DNA from 2 places in the Marinobacter salinisoli genome. Region 1 is predicted to be linked to the other one. Evidence: riboswitches for the same ligand, from Rfam matches in the RefSeq annotation. Region 1 holds a riboswitch; the other holds the start of a gene.
What was found. A riboswitch is a leader RNA that binds a small molecule or an ion and turns the genes downstream of it on or off. The one in region 1 is predicted to bind cobalamin.
Positions count from the first base shown of each region.

Region 1 (7,367 bases):
CCCCGGTTGCCCCCAGCGAGCGCAGGTAATAGGTGGTTTTCAGTCCCCGCTCCCACGCCAGCTGGTACAGGGCATCGAGTTTCTTGCCGCTGGGTTCGGCCATGTACAGGTTCAGGCTTTGGGCCTGATCCAGCCATTTCTGACGACGGGCGGCGGCTTCCACCAGCCAGCGCGCGTCGATCTCGAAGGCGGTGGCGTAGCGGGCCTTGAGTTCATCCGGGATGCGGTCGATCTGCTGAACGGAGCCATCAAAGTACTTGAGGTCGTTGACCATGACCTTGTCCCATAGCCCTTCGGCCTTCAGGTCCCGCACCAGCGACGGGTTCACCACCGTAAACTCGCCGGACAGGTTCGATTTCACGAACAGGTTCTGATAAGCCGGTTCGATGGACTGGGACACGCCCACGATGTTGGAGATGGTGGCGGTCGGTGCGATGGCCATGACATTGCTGTTGCGCATGCCGTGCCGGGCAATCAGTTCGCGTACCGGCGTCCAGTCCAGGCGAGCACCGGTGTCCACCGTAAGGTCGCCTTCCCGGCGTGCCTGTTTCAGCAGTTGGATGGAGTCGATGGGCAGGATGCCCTGATGCCACAGCGAGCCTTCGTAGCTTTCGTAGGCACCCCGCTCGGCGGCCAGTGATGCCGAGGCGCGGATGGCGAAATAGCTGAGATGTTCCATGGCCACATCCGCAAATTCCACCGCCTCCGGGCTGGTGTAGGGCAGGCCGAGCTGGTAGAGCGCATCCTGGAATCCCATCAGGCCGAGGCCCACCGGTCGGTGCTGCAGGTTGGAATGACGGGCCTGGGGCACGGCGTAGTAATTGATGTCGATGACGTTATCGAGCATGCGCACCGCGGTGGTGACGGTACGTTCCAGCCGTTGCACATCGAGCTCGCCGTTGGCGACATGGGCCGCCAGGTTGACCGAGCCAAGGTTGCACACGGCGATCTCCTCGGCACTGGTGTTCAGGGTGATTTCGGTACACAGGTTGGAACTGTGCACCACGCCCGCATGCTGTTGGGGCGAACGCAGGTTGCAGGGGTCTTTGAAGGTGATCCACGGGTGGCCGGTTTCGAACAGCACGGTCAGCATCTTGCGCCACAACTGTTTGGCGGGGATTTTCTTGCACAACGTGATCTCACCCTGTTCCGCCAACGCTTCGTACTGCTCGTAACGCGCACGGAATTCGTTGCCATAGAGGTCGTGCAGGTCGGGCACATCGCTTGGGGAGAACAGGGTCCAGTCGCGGTCTTCGCGCATGCGCTCAATCAACAGATCCGGCACCCAATTGGCGGTGTTCATGTCGTGAGTACGGCGGCGTTCGTCACCGGTGTTCTTGCGCAGCTCCAGGAATTCCTCAATGTCCAGGTGCCAGCTTTCCAGGTAAGCGCACACCGCGCCCTTGCGCTTGCCGCCCTGATTCACCGCCACGGCGGTGTCGTTCACGACCTTCAGGAACGGCACCACACCCTGGCTCTGGCCGTTGGTGCCCTTGATGTGAGAGCCAAGCGCCCGGACCGGCGTCCAGTCGTTGCCCAGGCCACCGGCCCATTTCGACAGCAGGGCGTTGTCGCGGATGGCGCCGTAGATGTCGGACAAGTCGTCGCCGACGGTAGTGAGGTAGCACGACGACAGCTGGGGGTGCCGGGTGCCGCTGTTGAACAGGGTCGGCGTGGAGGCCATGTAGTCGAACGACGACAACAGATTGTAGAACTCAATGGCGCGGGCATTGGGGTCGTCTTCGCGCAGCGCCAGGCCCATGGCCACGCGCATGAAGAACACCTGGGGCAGCTCCAGCCGGGTCTTGTTCCAATGCAGGAAGTAACGGTCGTAAAGCGTCTGCAAACCGAGGAAGCCGAACTGCAGATCCCGCTCCGGCGTCAGGGCAGCGCCGAGACGCTCCAGGTCAAAATCCGCCAGGGCTGCATCGAGAAGCTCATACCCGATGCCGGCGGCGACGAATGCTTTCAGGGCCTGTGGATACAGCTCGGCCAGCGGCAGGTCGGTGGATAAATTCAGAGCAGCCGCGCTTTCAAGCCGCAGTTGTTCCAACAGCAGGCGAGCGGTGACGGCGCTGTAATCCGGTTCCAGCTCGATACGGCTGCGCGCCGTCATGACCAGGGCGGACAGCACGTCCTGCTCGGCAATGCCGTCGTACAGGTTGGTCAGCGCCTCCTCGACCAGTGCATCGCCGTCGATGCCGTCCAGCCCCGCCGCAGCTTGTTCCACCTGCCGTTTCATCAAGCCCAGGTCCAGAGGCGCGGTTTGCCCGCTGGCTTTTTTCACGGTCAGGTGCGGGTGGGGCTCCACCGGTGCATCGCAGGCACGTTGCCGGGCATGTTCTTCCCGGTACAACACATAGGCGCGGGCCACTCTCTGCTCTTCCGCCCGCATCAGCGCCAGTTCCACCTGGTCCTGAATATCCTCGATATGAACCTTGCCACCGGCCCTCAAGCGACGGCTGATGGCCTGAACCACCTGACCGGTGACGCGCTCGACGGCATCGTGAATACGGGCCGAACCGGCGGCCTGGTCGCCCTCAACGGCGAGAAAGGCCTTGGTGACAGCGACGGTGATTTTGGACGAATCGAAGCCAACGAGGGTGCCGTTGCGCTTGATGACTTGCAGGGTTTCTGGGGCGTTTCGAAACGGCGGCTGGGGGTCAGCCAGGGCAGTGCTGGACATGGTTTCACTCCTGAATACGCGTTAGGTTCCTTCACCATCGCGTACGCAGGGGCACACCACGCCGTCCAAACGGCCGGGGGTAACCGGTCTGCTCACCCTGAGTCGCGAAGGTGCAGTGCTGTATCCCTGGCAGGTCTTCGGACTCAGGGGCGTGAATCGTTCGATTCGGCCTTGCGTGGCGACTTCCCGGCCTATGCCAGTGTCTTGATGCCACGCTTGTTCCCCAATACCGCTGCGCGTCAGTTCCGGATTCTCACCGGATTCCCGACACCGAGTTGGTTATAAAAACAACATATGGTGTATAACCAAGGATTGAATCACTATATACAGTGTTTTTGAGGCTAGCAAGACAGCGGCGTCGAAAAACGCCGCGCCCGCGCGCTCACACTTGGCAGGCGCCTTCCGATGGACCTGCAGCCAGGCCAGCAATAGCCCTGGCTGCGCCGGCTGGCTGCTTCATCACTCAGGCACCCGTGCGGGGAAACCACGGAAAGAACATGTTGGTTTGCTGTTGGTAGCGCGCATAGTCCGGCCGCTTGCGCACGGAATAGTACTCGGCCGGCGTGGCCCCGGTGAGGTACACCAGCGTTGTGTACATCACGGCAGACGCCCCCAGTGCGCCCAGGCCCATAACCGCCCACACCAGGGTGGCTTCCGAGTCGGCCAGCGCCAGCCAAGACGGAACAGCGGCCACCACCAGGCCGGTCCATACCAGCCACTCGGCGAAATAGTTCGGGTGGCGGCTGAAGCGCCACAGCCCCACATTGCAGACACCGCCCTTGTTATTTGCCATGAAACGCAGCTTTTGCAGGTCCGCTGTGGATTCCAGGGCATAGGCAGTCAGCCAGATACACAACCCGGCCACTTCCCACCAGGAGACCGAGTCGCTGGCATTCACCGCCAGCATGAATCCCGGTAGGGCAAGGACAGACGCGTTGGCAAAGCCTTGCGCCATGATTTCCGCCAGCGAATGCGCCTTGATATGGCTGGAGCCGGACTGCTCCAGCATCATGCGGCGATACACATAACGCGGAAACTCGTGCTGGAAAATCACACCGGTTTTCATCCCCATGGTCACCGCGCCCAGCCCCATGCGCAGACCGATCAGCAGATAGACAGCGCCGACCGCAACACGGCGGACCAAGCTGCCGTCGCCCATGACAATGATCAGGACACCGATGAGCGCGACACCGAAGGGCCAGGCTATATCGACATACGACATGCGGCCTGTCTTCAGATAGGGCACAGCCGCGACCAGGATGAACAGCATAATCTGAAGGCCCGCGTTGACCAGCAACATCGACAGAAGGGTGTCGTTGCCGGTAAACACCAGCACCGACCAGATCAGGGTAAAGGTAACGCACAACAGAGTGCCGAAGTTCATTGTTATTATTCCTTTGTTACAGCATGTTCGAGCCCCGGCGTGGAATACACCAGCAAGGGACAGCTCACGACATAAAGTTTCCGGACATCGTCGCCCGGCCCAGTATAGGATCGCGCCATGCAGACTGGAACTCACTCCGCGTAAGCCCGGTCCGTGCGTCCAATGCCGGCGTGGCCCCGTTCAGTGCGAAACTGTCGTTTGGTGGGTATGCTCACCGGGAGGGCAGGCACCAACATAGCCGGTATCACCGCTGGAAACAGTGCCCTCAGCCACATTCTAAGGCCCGGCGAGGTCCTGGTCTTCTGCGAACGGTGTTGTGCCCGAAGGGCGTTTGAACACGCCCCGGTGCCTGCAGGCCTGATCGCCTTGTTTAGAAGCCGGCGTGCTCCTGTTGCAGAAACTCGGTTTCTTCCGGCGTGGAAACGCGCCCTAGAATGCGGTTTCTGTGCGGATAGCGGCCAAACCTGTCGATAATTTTCTTGTGCTGGTACTCGAAATCCAGATTGTTTTCGATGCCCAATGATTCAAAAAGTCGGACCGCTTCAACATGAATCCGCCTGGATTCACTGTGCATGAAAGGCATATAAACAAAACTGCGCTGGACCGGGCTCAGCGCAAGGTCAAAGCCCTTGGAAACAGCCACCTGCGCCAAGCCCAATGCCAGAGGGTCGCAGGCGAACGATGCTGCGTTGTCGCGGTATATATTGCGGGAAAACTGATCCAAAACGAGGATCTCGGCAAGGCTGCCCGGCGCCGTTTCGCGCCATTGAAAAAGTTCACCGGCTTTCGCCTGAGCATGCACAGGGCCGAACCGGCTTCGAATCATGGAATCCAGCGCTTCATCTTTTTGCCACCATTGCTCGGGCTCAAGCTCGGTGAACCAAAAATCGAGGATTTCCTGATACATCTGTGTGCTCCTGTGCACTCGAAACGGCAGTGGCCACAACCGGCAAGACCCCTGGCTGTTCGAAACAGATAAGGGCCGGTCAGTCCTCCTGACCGGCCTTGAAAAACACCACCTGCTGAACCGTGTGGTCGTCGGTGTTTGCCCGTTTGTTTACCCGGGTTTCCAGTTCCGCCACCTCAGGCTTGGGCTGCTCAGACACTGCATCGGTAAATCCACAGGCCACGCACTCACGCACCTGATCGTCGTCATCGGTGGTGTGCATGGTGATCTTGTCCATCTCCGCACAGCGGGGACAAACCGCACCGGCGATAAAGCGCTTTGGACTCGGCATAACTCACTCCGCAAAACATTCACCGGCAGTCGTTACGACTGCCGGTATACAGGGGATCAGGCGGCCTCGTCCGTGATGCCAGTGTGCTTGAGCAGGGCATCCACCGCCGGTTCCCGGCCCCGGAAGGCCTTGAACAACTCCATCGGCTCCCGGGAACCGCCTTTTTCCAGGATGTTCTCGAGGAAGGCCCGGCCGGTATCCGGATCAAAGATGCCGTTTTCCTCAAACAGCGAAAACGCGTCCGCCGCCAGCACTTCGGCCCACTTGTAGCTGTAATAGCCCGCCGCATAGCCGCCGGCGAAGATGTGGGAGAAGGCATTGGGGAAGCGGTTGAACTCCGGCGCTTCCACCACGGCAATCTCTTCCCGGACCCGGCGATGCATATCCAGCGGGTTGGTCGGTGCCTGATCGGTAAACTCCGCGTGCAGGCGGAAATCGAACAGGGAGAACTCCAGCTGGCGCACCATGGCCATGCCGGACTGGAAGTTCTTCGCCGCCAGCAACTTCTGCAGCAAGTCCTCCGGCAGCGGCTCACCGGTTTCATGATGCGAGGCAATCAGCGCCAGCGATTCCGGATTCCAGCACCAGTTCTCCAGGAACTGACTCGGCAGCTCCACCGCATCCCAGGCCACGCCATTGATACCAGACACGTCCAGCACCTCGACCTGAGTCAGCATGTGGTGCAGACCATGGCCGAACTCGTGGAACAGCGTGGTGACCTCATCGTGGGTCAGCAGGGACGGCTTGCCGTTCACCGGCGGCGTGAAATTACAGGACAGGAAGGCCACCGGCAACTGCAAGGTGCCCTTCTGGTTGCGCCAGCGCACCCGGCAGTCAGCCATCCAGGCGCCACCGCGCTTGCCCTGACGGGCAAACAGATCAAAGTAGAACCAGGCCACCGGTTCGCCGTTGCGGCTGATGCAGTAGGCCGTGGCGTCCTCGTGCCAGGTTTCCACGTCCGGGCGCGCTTCGATCTGCACGCCGAACAGCTTTTCCGCCACCCGGAACAGCCCGGGGATCACCTTGTCCACTGGAAACCAGGGGCGCAGGGTTTCCGGCGAGATGTCGTACTGTTTCTGGCGCAGCTTCTCGCTGTAGTAACCCACGTCCCAGGCTTGCAGGTCCTCGACGCCATGCTCGTCACTGGCAAAGGCTTTCAGCTCGGCAAATTCCTTTTCCGCCACGGGTTTGGACTTCACCGCCAGCTGATTCAGGAACTCGGTGACCTCGTCGGTGCTGCGGGCCATCTTGGTGGCCAGAGAACGCTCCGCGTAGTTATCAAAGCCCAGAAGCTGAGCCAGCGCGTGCCGGCGCTTGAGGATTTCCGCCATCACCGGGGTGTTGTCCCAGGTGCCGGCATCCGGCCCCTGATCGGAGGCGCGGGTCACGAAGGCCTCGTAAACTTCACGGCGAAGCTCGCGGTTGTCGCAGTAGGTCATCACCGGATAGAAACTGGGGAAGTCCAGGGTAATCACGTAGCCATCCAGCTCTTTCTGGGCGGCTGCCTGCTTGGCGCCTTCCAGCGCGCTTTCCGGCACGCCCGCCAGTTCGGAGGCATCGGTGATGTGCTTGTACCAGTGCTGGGTGGCGTCCAGCACGTTGTCGCTGAACTTGTTGGACAGCTCTGCCAGCTCCCGGGACAAATCGGCATAACGTTTTTTCTGGTCCTCGGGTAAATCAACGCCGCCCAGATGGAAATCCCGCAGGGTGTTTTCCACCGACTTGCGCTGGGCTTCGCTCAGGTCCCGGAAGTCGTCCCGGGCGGCCAGTTTCTTGTAGGCGTTGCACAGGGCTTCGTTCTGGCTGATTTCGGTGCTGTATTCGGTCAGCTTCTCCAGGCACTTTTTATACACCGCCCGCAGCTCGTCGGTATTCATCACTGCGTTCAGGTGGGAGATCACCGACCAGGCGTTGCTGAGCCGGTCGTCCAACGCCTGCATGGGCTGGGCGAGGGTGTCCCAGGTGGGCTCCTCCTGCTCGGCCAGCTGCTGAATCTTCATGCGGTTCTCGCTGAGAATCTGGTCAATGGCCGGCTCCATGTGCTCGGTACGGACATGGC
Region 1 is NZ_CP071247.1:915,994-923,360, reverse strand. Features, by position in the region: gene LPB19_RS04115 (ribonucleoside-diphosphate reductase subunit alpha) at 1-2,686, opposite strand, end outside; cobalamin riboswitch at 2,798-3,011, opposite strand; gene LPB19_RS04110 (DUF1295 domain-containing protein) at 3,150-4,070, opposite strand; gene LPB19_RS04105 (DUF924 family protein) at 4,441-4,977, opposite strand; gene LPB19_RS04100 (YheV family putative zinc ribbon protein) at 5,057-5,308, opposite strand; gene prlC (oligopeptidase A) at 5,365-7,367, opposite strand, start outside.

Region 2 (7,367 bases), 170 kb from region 1:
CATCGACAATCATCCGGGCGTTTTCCGGCACGGTCTTGATCTTCTGCATGTTGCGCACGATCCGCTCATCCCGCGCCAGTTCTTCCAGCACTTCCGGCGGCACCTGCTGCCAGTACAGCGGCACGAAGCCCTTGAAGGCTTCCTCAAACCCCGGCCATTTGTTGTCGATCACTCGCCAGACAAACCCTGCCTTGAAGATGCAGCGGGTGATTTGTGACAGGTAACGGTCATCCCCCAGCGCTTGCAGCTCGTGCACTGTGGCCACCCGGGGTAGCCGGGCCCTGACCTCGTCCTCGCCGCCTTTGTGGTGTACGGCCCATTCGTAGATGTGTCGGAACGACATGATTGCTCTGGTCCTCTTGCGTGGGTTGCCCGGGTTATCGGGCCGGGACAAACACCGGTGCGCCGTCGGCCTCGACCGTCACCAGGCGGTGGCCATACAGCCGTTCCAGCACGGCCACGTCCAGCATGGTGTCCGCCGGGCCCCAGCAGGCTTCACCGCCGGGGTACAGCAGCAGAAGCTGGTCGCACCAGCGGGCCGCCAGGTTCAGGTCGTGCAGGCACATAAGAATAGCCTTGCCGTCGGCAGCCTGACGCTTCAGCAGTTGCATGACCGCCACCTGGTGATGCAGGTCCAGGTGGTTGCTCGGTTCGTCCAGCAGCCAGATGGCCGGATTCTGGGTCATCAGCGTGGCGATCGCCACCCGCTGACGCTCACCGCCGGACAGGGTCGCCACGGGCCGGTCCCGCAGATGCTGCACGTCAAGCGCGTCCAGCGCCTGTTCAGCCAGGGCAAGATCCTCGGCCCGCTCCATTTGCCAGGGCGAAAGCCACGGATGCCGGCCAACCAGCGCGGTTTCCAGCACGGTGGCGGGAAAACCATCGTGGTGTTCCTGAAACACCAGGCCCAGATGACGGGCGACGTTCCGGCGTTTCATGGTCGTCAGCGCGGTGCCATCAACCCTCAGCTGGCCGGCGCGCGGGGGCCGCAAACCGGCCAGGGTATGAATCAGGGTGGATTTGCCGGCGCCGTTGGGGCCAAGCACCCCCCAGACCTCACCGGACCGGATGTCCAGGTTCAGGGGCGAGCCCGCCTCGCGGCCGGGCACATCAATGATCAGATGGTCGGTGGTCAGAACGCTCATCATCGGCTCCGGTAGAGCAGGTACAGGAACGTGGGCACACCCAGCAGGGCGGTAATCACGCCCACCGGCAGCTGCTCCGGCGCAATGATCACCCGCGCCAGCGTATCCGCCAGCACCAACAAGGCGCCACCGGCCAGTGCACAGGCGGGCAGGATCAGGCGCTGGTCATTGCCCAGCACCAATCTGAGCATGTGCGGCACCACCAGGCCGACAAAACCGATGCTGCCCGCCTGCGTCACGGCGGTGGCGGTCAGCAGGCTGGCCAGCAGGTAAATCAACCATTCCAGCGGACGCACCGACACGCCGAGGGCTGCCGCCTGCAATGGGCCACGGGCGAGCACATTCAGGGTACGCCCCAGCGGCACCACCAACAGGCTGGCCAGCAACAGAATAACCAGTGCCGGCCAGGGGTTGCCGGCATGGGACAGATCGCCCATCAGCCAGTACAGCATCCCGGGCAACTGCCGCGCCGGCGCCATGGCAAGCATCAGGGTAATCAGGGCGCCCCAGCCGGCGGCCACCACAACACCGGTCAGCAGTAATCGGGACGACGTCCAGCTTCCGCGTCCGTGGGCCAGGCCGAAGACCAGCAGGGTTGCGAACATCGCCCCGGCAAACGCCGACCCGGACACCAGCCAACCCGCCAGCCCGGACAGCATCGCCACCAGCGCCCCGACTGCCGCACCGCCGGACAAGCCCAGCACATACGGATCGGCCAGAGGGTTACGCAGCAAAATCTGCATCAGTGCTCCCGCCACGGCAAGCAAGCCACCGACGGCGAACGCACTGAGCGTCCGCGGCAGACGCAGATCCAGAATCAGGGTTTGCTGCAGTTCGCTGCCCCCGCCCAGCAATACCGCCAGTGCCTCCGCCAAGCCCATGGAACTGCTGCCGATGCTGACGGAGGCGATCACCGCAAGGATTCCGGCCAGGCCCAGCAACAGCAGCGGGCGCATACGCTCAGAGCCGGCCACGGGCGCGCTCCAGGGTCTGGCACAGATGGCGGGTGCCGGCCAGCAGACGCAGGGTCGGGCGGGCCAGCAGGTCGGGCGGTTCCAGAAACAGATTGTCGGTTGCGACCGCCGTCAGCTCGGGAAACTGGCGCCAATACTCAAGCCAGGCGGTATTCTGCCCGGCGGCACCGGAGGTGATGATGGTGTCGGGGTTGGCCGCCAACACCGATTCGGTGCTGATCCGGGGCACCAGTCGGGGTAAATCCCCAAACACATTCACGCCGCCGCACAGGGCAATGGCTTTGCTGATCAGTTCTTCGTTGTTCACCGTCATCAGCGGTTCATGCCAGACCTGGTAAAACACCCGTACCGGGCGGGCCTCGGCGTACTTAGCCTGCAGACCGGCCAGCTCGGATCGAAAGGCCGCGGCCCGGGCTTTCCCCTGCGCCTGGTGGCCCGTCAGCGTCGACAGCCGTTCGATGGTGCGGGCGATATCGTCAAAGTCCCTCGGTGCCAGCCAGAATACCGGGATGCCGACAGCCGCAAGCCGGTCGAGCTGATCGCGGGAGTTACCATCCACCCAGGCCACCACCAGATCGGGCTTCAGCGACACAATCGCTTCCAGATCGAGCCGATTGGCATCACCGACCCGGGGCAGGTCCGCGGCGGGCGCCGGGTAATCGCTCCAGGCGCTGACCGCCACCACCTGGTCGCCGGCACCGGCCGAGAATAACCACTCAGTGGCGCCGGGCGACAGGGAGACCACCCGTTGCGCCGGGCGTTCCAGGCACAGGTGTGTGCCCAGGTCATCGCGGGCGCAGGGTTCGGCGCCAGCCGCCGTACCGGTGCTCAGCAAGATCAGCATCAGCAGGGCCTGAACGCGGCCGCCGCCCATTCCGAACTGTCGGTGCTGGTGTTTAGCCACGCTGGCTCCCGCTGATGGTCTGGTGCTGATTACTGTTGGAAATCATATCGCATGGACAGAAAAACGCTGCGCCCGGCACTGATAAAGTCCGTGTTGTCGAACCGCTTGGCGGTCGCGTATTCCTTGTCCAGCACGTTATCCACCGACAGCGAAGCCAGCCAGCCCGGCGCCAGCTCGCGGGAAGCCCGCAAATCCCATACGCCAAAGCCCGGAATCCGCTGACGCCCGATGCCGAACAGCTCGTCGTAGCGCTCGCTTTCGGCCCGTACCGAGGTACCCAGCAGCCAGCGCCCCAGCTCCCGGTCCAGGTCGACGCGAACGGTGTTCTCGGCGCGACGAATCAGCTGCTGACCGGTCTCGGCGTTTTCATAGTCGCCCAGGGTGGCAGCCGCCTGCAGGTGCCAGCCATCGTATTGCCAGCCACCACTGACTTCGACACCGCGCAGCCGGGCTTCCGGCACGCTGCCGGCGGCATCCTGGCTCGGCAGGGACAGGTCCTCGACGTCCGAGTGAAACGCCGCAATGTCCCAGAACCACAGCTGGTAACGGCCTTCCACGCCGATTTCATAGCTTTGCGCCTGCTCCGGTTGCAGATCCGGGTTACCGAAGCCGGGGAAATACAGGTCATTGAACGACGGCGCCTTGAAGGAGGTGCCGGAACTCACCCGTACCCTGTGGCGCCGATCCAGCTCGTAACCCACACCCGCGCCCCAGGTGGTCTCGGTGCCGTAGGCCTGGTTATCGTCGTTGCGCAGGCTCAGGTGCACATCCGTCGGGCCGAAATTCAGCAGTGCCTGGCCGAACACGCCGGTGTTGGATCGGCTGGACTCATCATAGGCCACAGTGCTATCGACCCGGTCCACCAGGTACTCCGCCCCGAGCACGAACTCATGGGTGCCGGCGCTCAGCCAGTTCTCCAGCCGGGAGCTGCGGGTTTGGGTATTGAAGGTGCCGGGAAAGCTGCTGAAATCCTCCAGTTCGTCCCGGGCATCGGCTAACTGGCCGGACACCCGCCAGTGGCGGTTCACCGGCACATCCAGGGTGACACCGGTGGTCTGGAACAGGAAATCCTCTTCGCCGCCGTCGTATTCGGTGTTGCCCCGGGCGCCGAGGAAGGTAAAGCCCGCCTGCACGCCATTGTTGAAACGGTAACGGCCGCCGAGCACCCCGGAGGTGTTGTCGTAGCCTTTGTCGTCACCACCGACCACCACTGGCGCGCCGTCGGTTCTGAAATGATTGATACCCCCATTGATCCGCCCACCGTCATTTGACGACGAGGCGCCGGCACCGTATTGCTGGCTGTTGAAGTTGCCGGCACCGGCCTGGACCCAGGCACGGTCGCCCCGCTCCGCCGGTGTGGTAAAGGCCTGAACCACACCGCCTACGGCATCCGCGCCGTACAGGCTGCTTCGGCCACCCCGGACGATTTCCACCCGGTCCAGCAGCTGCGGGGGCAGGTAATGCCAGGCAGGGCCACCCACGGTGGCGGATCGGATGCGGATACCATCCACCAGCAATACCGATGCGTCGGAGGCATTGCCGCGCAGGAACACGCTGGTCTGTTTACCAAAGTCACCGTTGCTGGTCACACTCACCCCGGGCTGGGACTGGATGACCTCGCGAAAATCCTTGGGCTGCTGGCGCTGGAGTTCTTCCCGGCCAATCACGGTGACCGAAGACAGGCTCTCGCCGGCAGTCCTGGGGCCAAGGGTCGCGGTAATCACGATGGGGTCCATCGCCGACGAATCCGAATCGGTCCCGGTGGTCGTACTGGCTATGGCGGGAAAAGAACTTAAGGGCAGGGATAACAGCAGCGCTGTCCCCGGACTGGTGAGGGCTATGCCCCTTGTAACATTCAACATCGATCGCAACTCACTGACACTCCGCACGCACCCGTACGGACTTTGTTGTTGTGTTGCGTGAAGGCTGGCAGGGTCGTCAGGCAGGCCGTGTTCAGGTCTGGAAAGGCAGTCACCCCACCCATGTTGCCCTCCGCAACGCCAGGTGTGTTGACAGGCCGGTCTCCGGACTTGCGAGTGATGCATGGAATGCACTGGGGTGACCACCTTCCCATGCCTTGTTTCGGCACAGTGGCGCACTTGGTCACCTTTAACTCGCTTACCGTTGCGGGGGCAGCGCCGGACTCTCACCGGCTTCCCGTTTCACCCCTGTGATATCGGCTAACATCACAACAGGGCACCTGAAAACTCGCAGCAAGGCTACCAACCGGTTGATCATTGGTCAATTTTTTGTGACTTCAGGCAGATCAAACACTTGCAAACCGTTTTCCGGCGTGGATAAGGCAAGCCACAGCTTCGGGCGGCCCGTAATGTCCGCCGGGCGTCGAATAGAGACACACTGGCTGCCCTGCTATAGTCGATAGCCAAATCAGTGCCGAACAGGCCAACCGACGAAGGAGTGTTATGCAGGCCGAGCTCATCGACATCCGTAATCACATCGCCGCTTTCCCCCCCTTCGATGACATGTCCGAGGAGCTGCTCGATCGTGTCGTCAGCGCCATTGAAGTGGAGTATTTCCGCGCCGGGACCCCGATTCTGGCGTTTGGTGAGGAGAACCAGTGGCTTTACTACGTGCGCAGTGGGGCGGTGGAAGTGTTCCGACGCTCGGGGGAGCTGTTTAACCGCATCGGAGAAGGTGGCATTTTCGGCCAGTTCAGCCTGCTGCTGAATAACAAGGTGCGGTTTCCCGCTAAGGCACTGGAAGACACACTGGTGTACCGGATTGACCGGGAAACCTTCCATTACTTGTTCGAAAATAACGACAACTTCGCCGATTTTGTCGAAATCGAGGACAGCTCGCGGCTTCGCAGCGCCGTGTCGCGGCGGGAAAAGTCCAGCCTGATGACCTCCCGGGTAACCCGGCTGTTCAGCCGCAAGCCGGTGTGCGCCCCCAGCACCATCCGCCTGCAGGAAGCCGCCCGTATCATGACCGAGGAAGGCGTGTCCTCCCTGCTGCTGATGGATGAGAGCCAGCAACCGCCGAAGCTGGCCGGCATTGTCACCGACAAGGACCTGCGCACCCGGGCCCTGAGCGAAGCCCTGCCACCGGAAACCCCCATCGGCGACATCATGTCCGAGGACGTGATCACCATCCGGTCCAACGTATTCATTTTTGAAGCCATGCTCACCATGCTGCACAACAACGTGCACTTTCTGCCGGTCATGGACCGGGACGAAGTCCGTGGTGTCGTGGCGCTGTCGGACATCGTCAAGCACGAAAGCCAGAACAGCCTGTTCCTGGTCAGCAACATCTTTCACCAGAAAACCGTCAAAGGCCTGAAGAAAATCAGCAAGGACGTGCGCCACAGCTTTGTCCGCATGGTCAATGAGGACGCCAACTCCCACATGGTCGGCAGCGCCATGGCCGGCATTGGCCGCAGCTTTACCCAGCGGCTGCTGGAACTGGGTGAAGAAAAGCTCGGGCCGCCGCCCATTCCGTATTGTTTCATGGCCCTGGGCTCCATGGCCCGGGACGAAATGCTGGTGCTGACCGACCAGGACAACGCCATGATCCTGGACGACCGCTTTGACCCCGAACAGCACGATGACTACTTCCTGGCACTGGCGAAATTCGTCAGCGACGGGCTCGCCGAGTGCGGCTACACCTACTGCACCGGCGACATCATGGCCACCAACCGGCACTGGCGACAGCCGCTCAAGGTCTGGAAACACTACTTCACCGACTGGATCGAAAACCCCAAGGCCGAAGCCCTGCTCAACAGCAACATCTTCTTCGATCTGGACGGCATCTACGGCCAGACCGAATTTGCCGAGGCACTGAAAACCCTGATCTCGGAGAAGGCCAGCAACAGTCAGCGTTTCCTGACCATGCTGGCGCGCAACGCCCTGAACCGCACACCACCGATCGGGTTCTTCCGTAACTTTGTGCTGGAGAAGGATGGCCAGCACAGGAACAGCTTCAACCTGAAGCGCCGGGGCACGGCACCGCTTTCCGATCTGATCCGGGTGCACGCCCTGGCCTGCGGCTCGCGGGCCCAGAATTCCTTCGAGCGCCTCAACGCCATTGGCAAAACCAAGCTGCTGCTGGACGATGATCTGGGTAACCTGCGGGATGCACTGGAGTTCATTGCCATTGTCCGCATTCGTCACCAGGCACTGGACATCGAACAGGGGCGGGAGCCGGACAACAACGTGAATCCGGAAGACCTGTCACCGTTTGAGCGCAGCCACCTGAAGGATGCCTTCCAGGTGGTCAGTAACGCCCAGAAGTTCCTGCGGTTCCGATACAACGCCCAGGTCGGGCGGAATGTTTAACAGACCGGGTGCAGCGCAGGAATCCAAGTCCTGGCCGGAACGCTTTGAG
Region 2 is NZ_CP071247.1:1,084,075-1,091,441, reverse strand. Features, by position in the region: gene LPB19_RS04890 (DNA-3-methyladenine glycosylase I) at 1-343, opposite strand, end outside; gene LPB19_RS04885 (ABC transporter ATP-binding protein) at 378-1,145, opposite strand; gene LPB19_RS04880 (FecCD family ABC transporter permease) at 1,145-2,101, opposite strand; gene LPB19_RS04875 (cobalamin-binding protein) at 2,106-3,023, opposite strand; gene LPB19_RS04870 (TonB-dependent receptor domain-containing protein) at 3,053-4,759, opposite strand; cobalamin riboswitch at 5,022-5,242, opposite strand; gene LPB19_RS04865 (putative nucleotidyltransferase substrate binding domain-containing protein) at 5,447-7,318, shown strand; gene LPB19_RS04860 (3'-5' exonuclease) at 7,311-7,367, shown strand, end outside.
Region 2: linked by a shared signal. The riboswitch ahead of LPB19_RS04870 (TonB-dependent receptor domain-containing protein) and the one ahead of LPB19_RS04115 (ribonucleoside-diphosphate reductase subunit alpha) in region 1 are both predicted to bind cobalamin.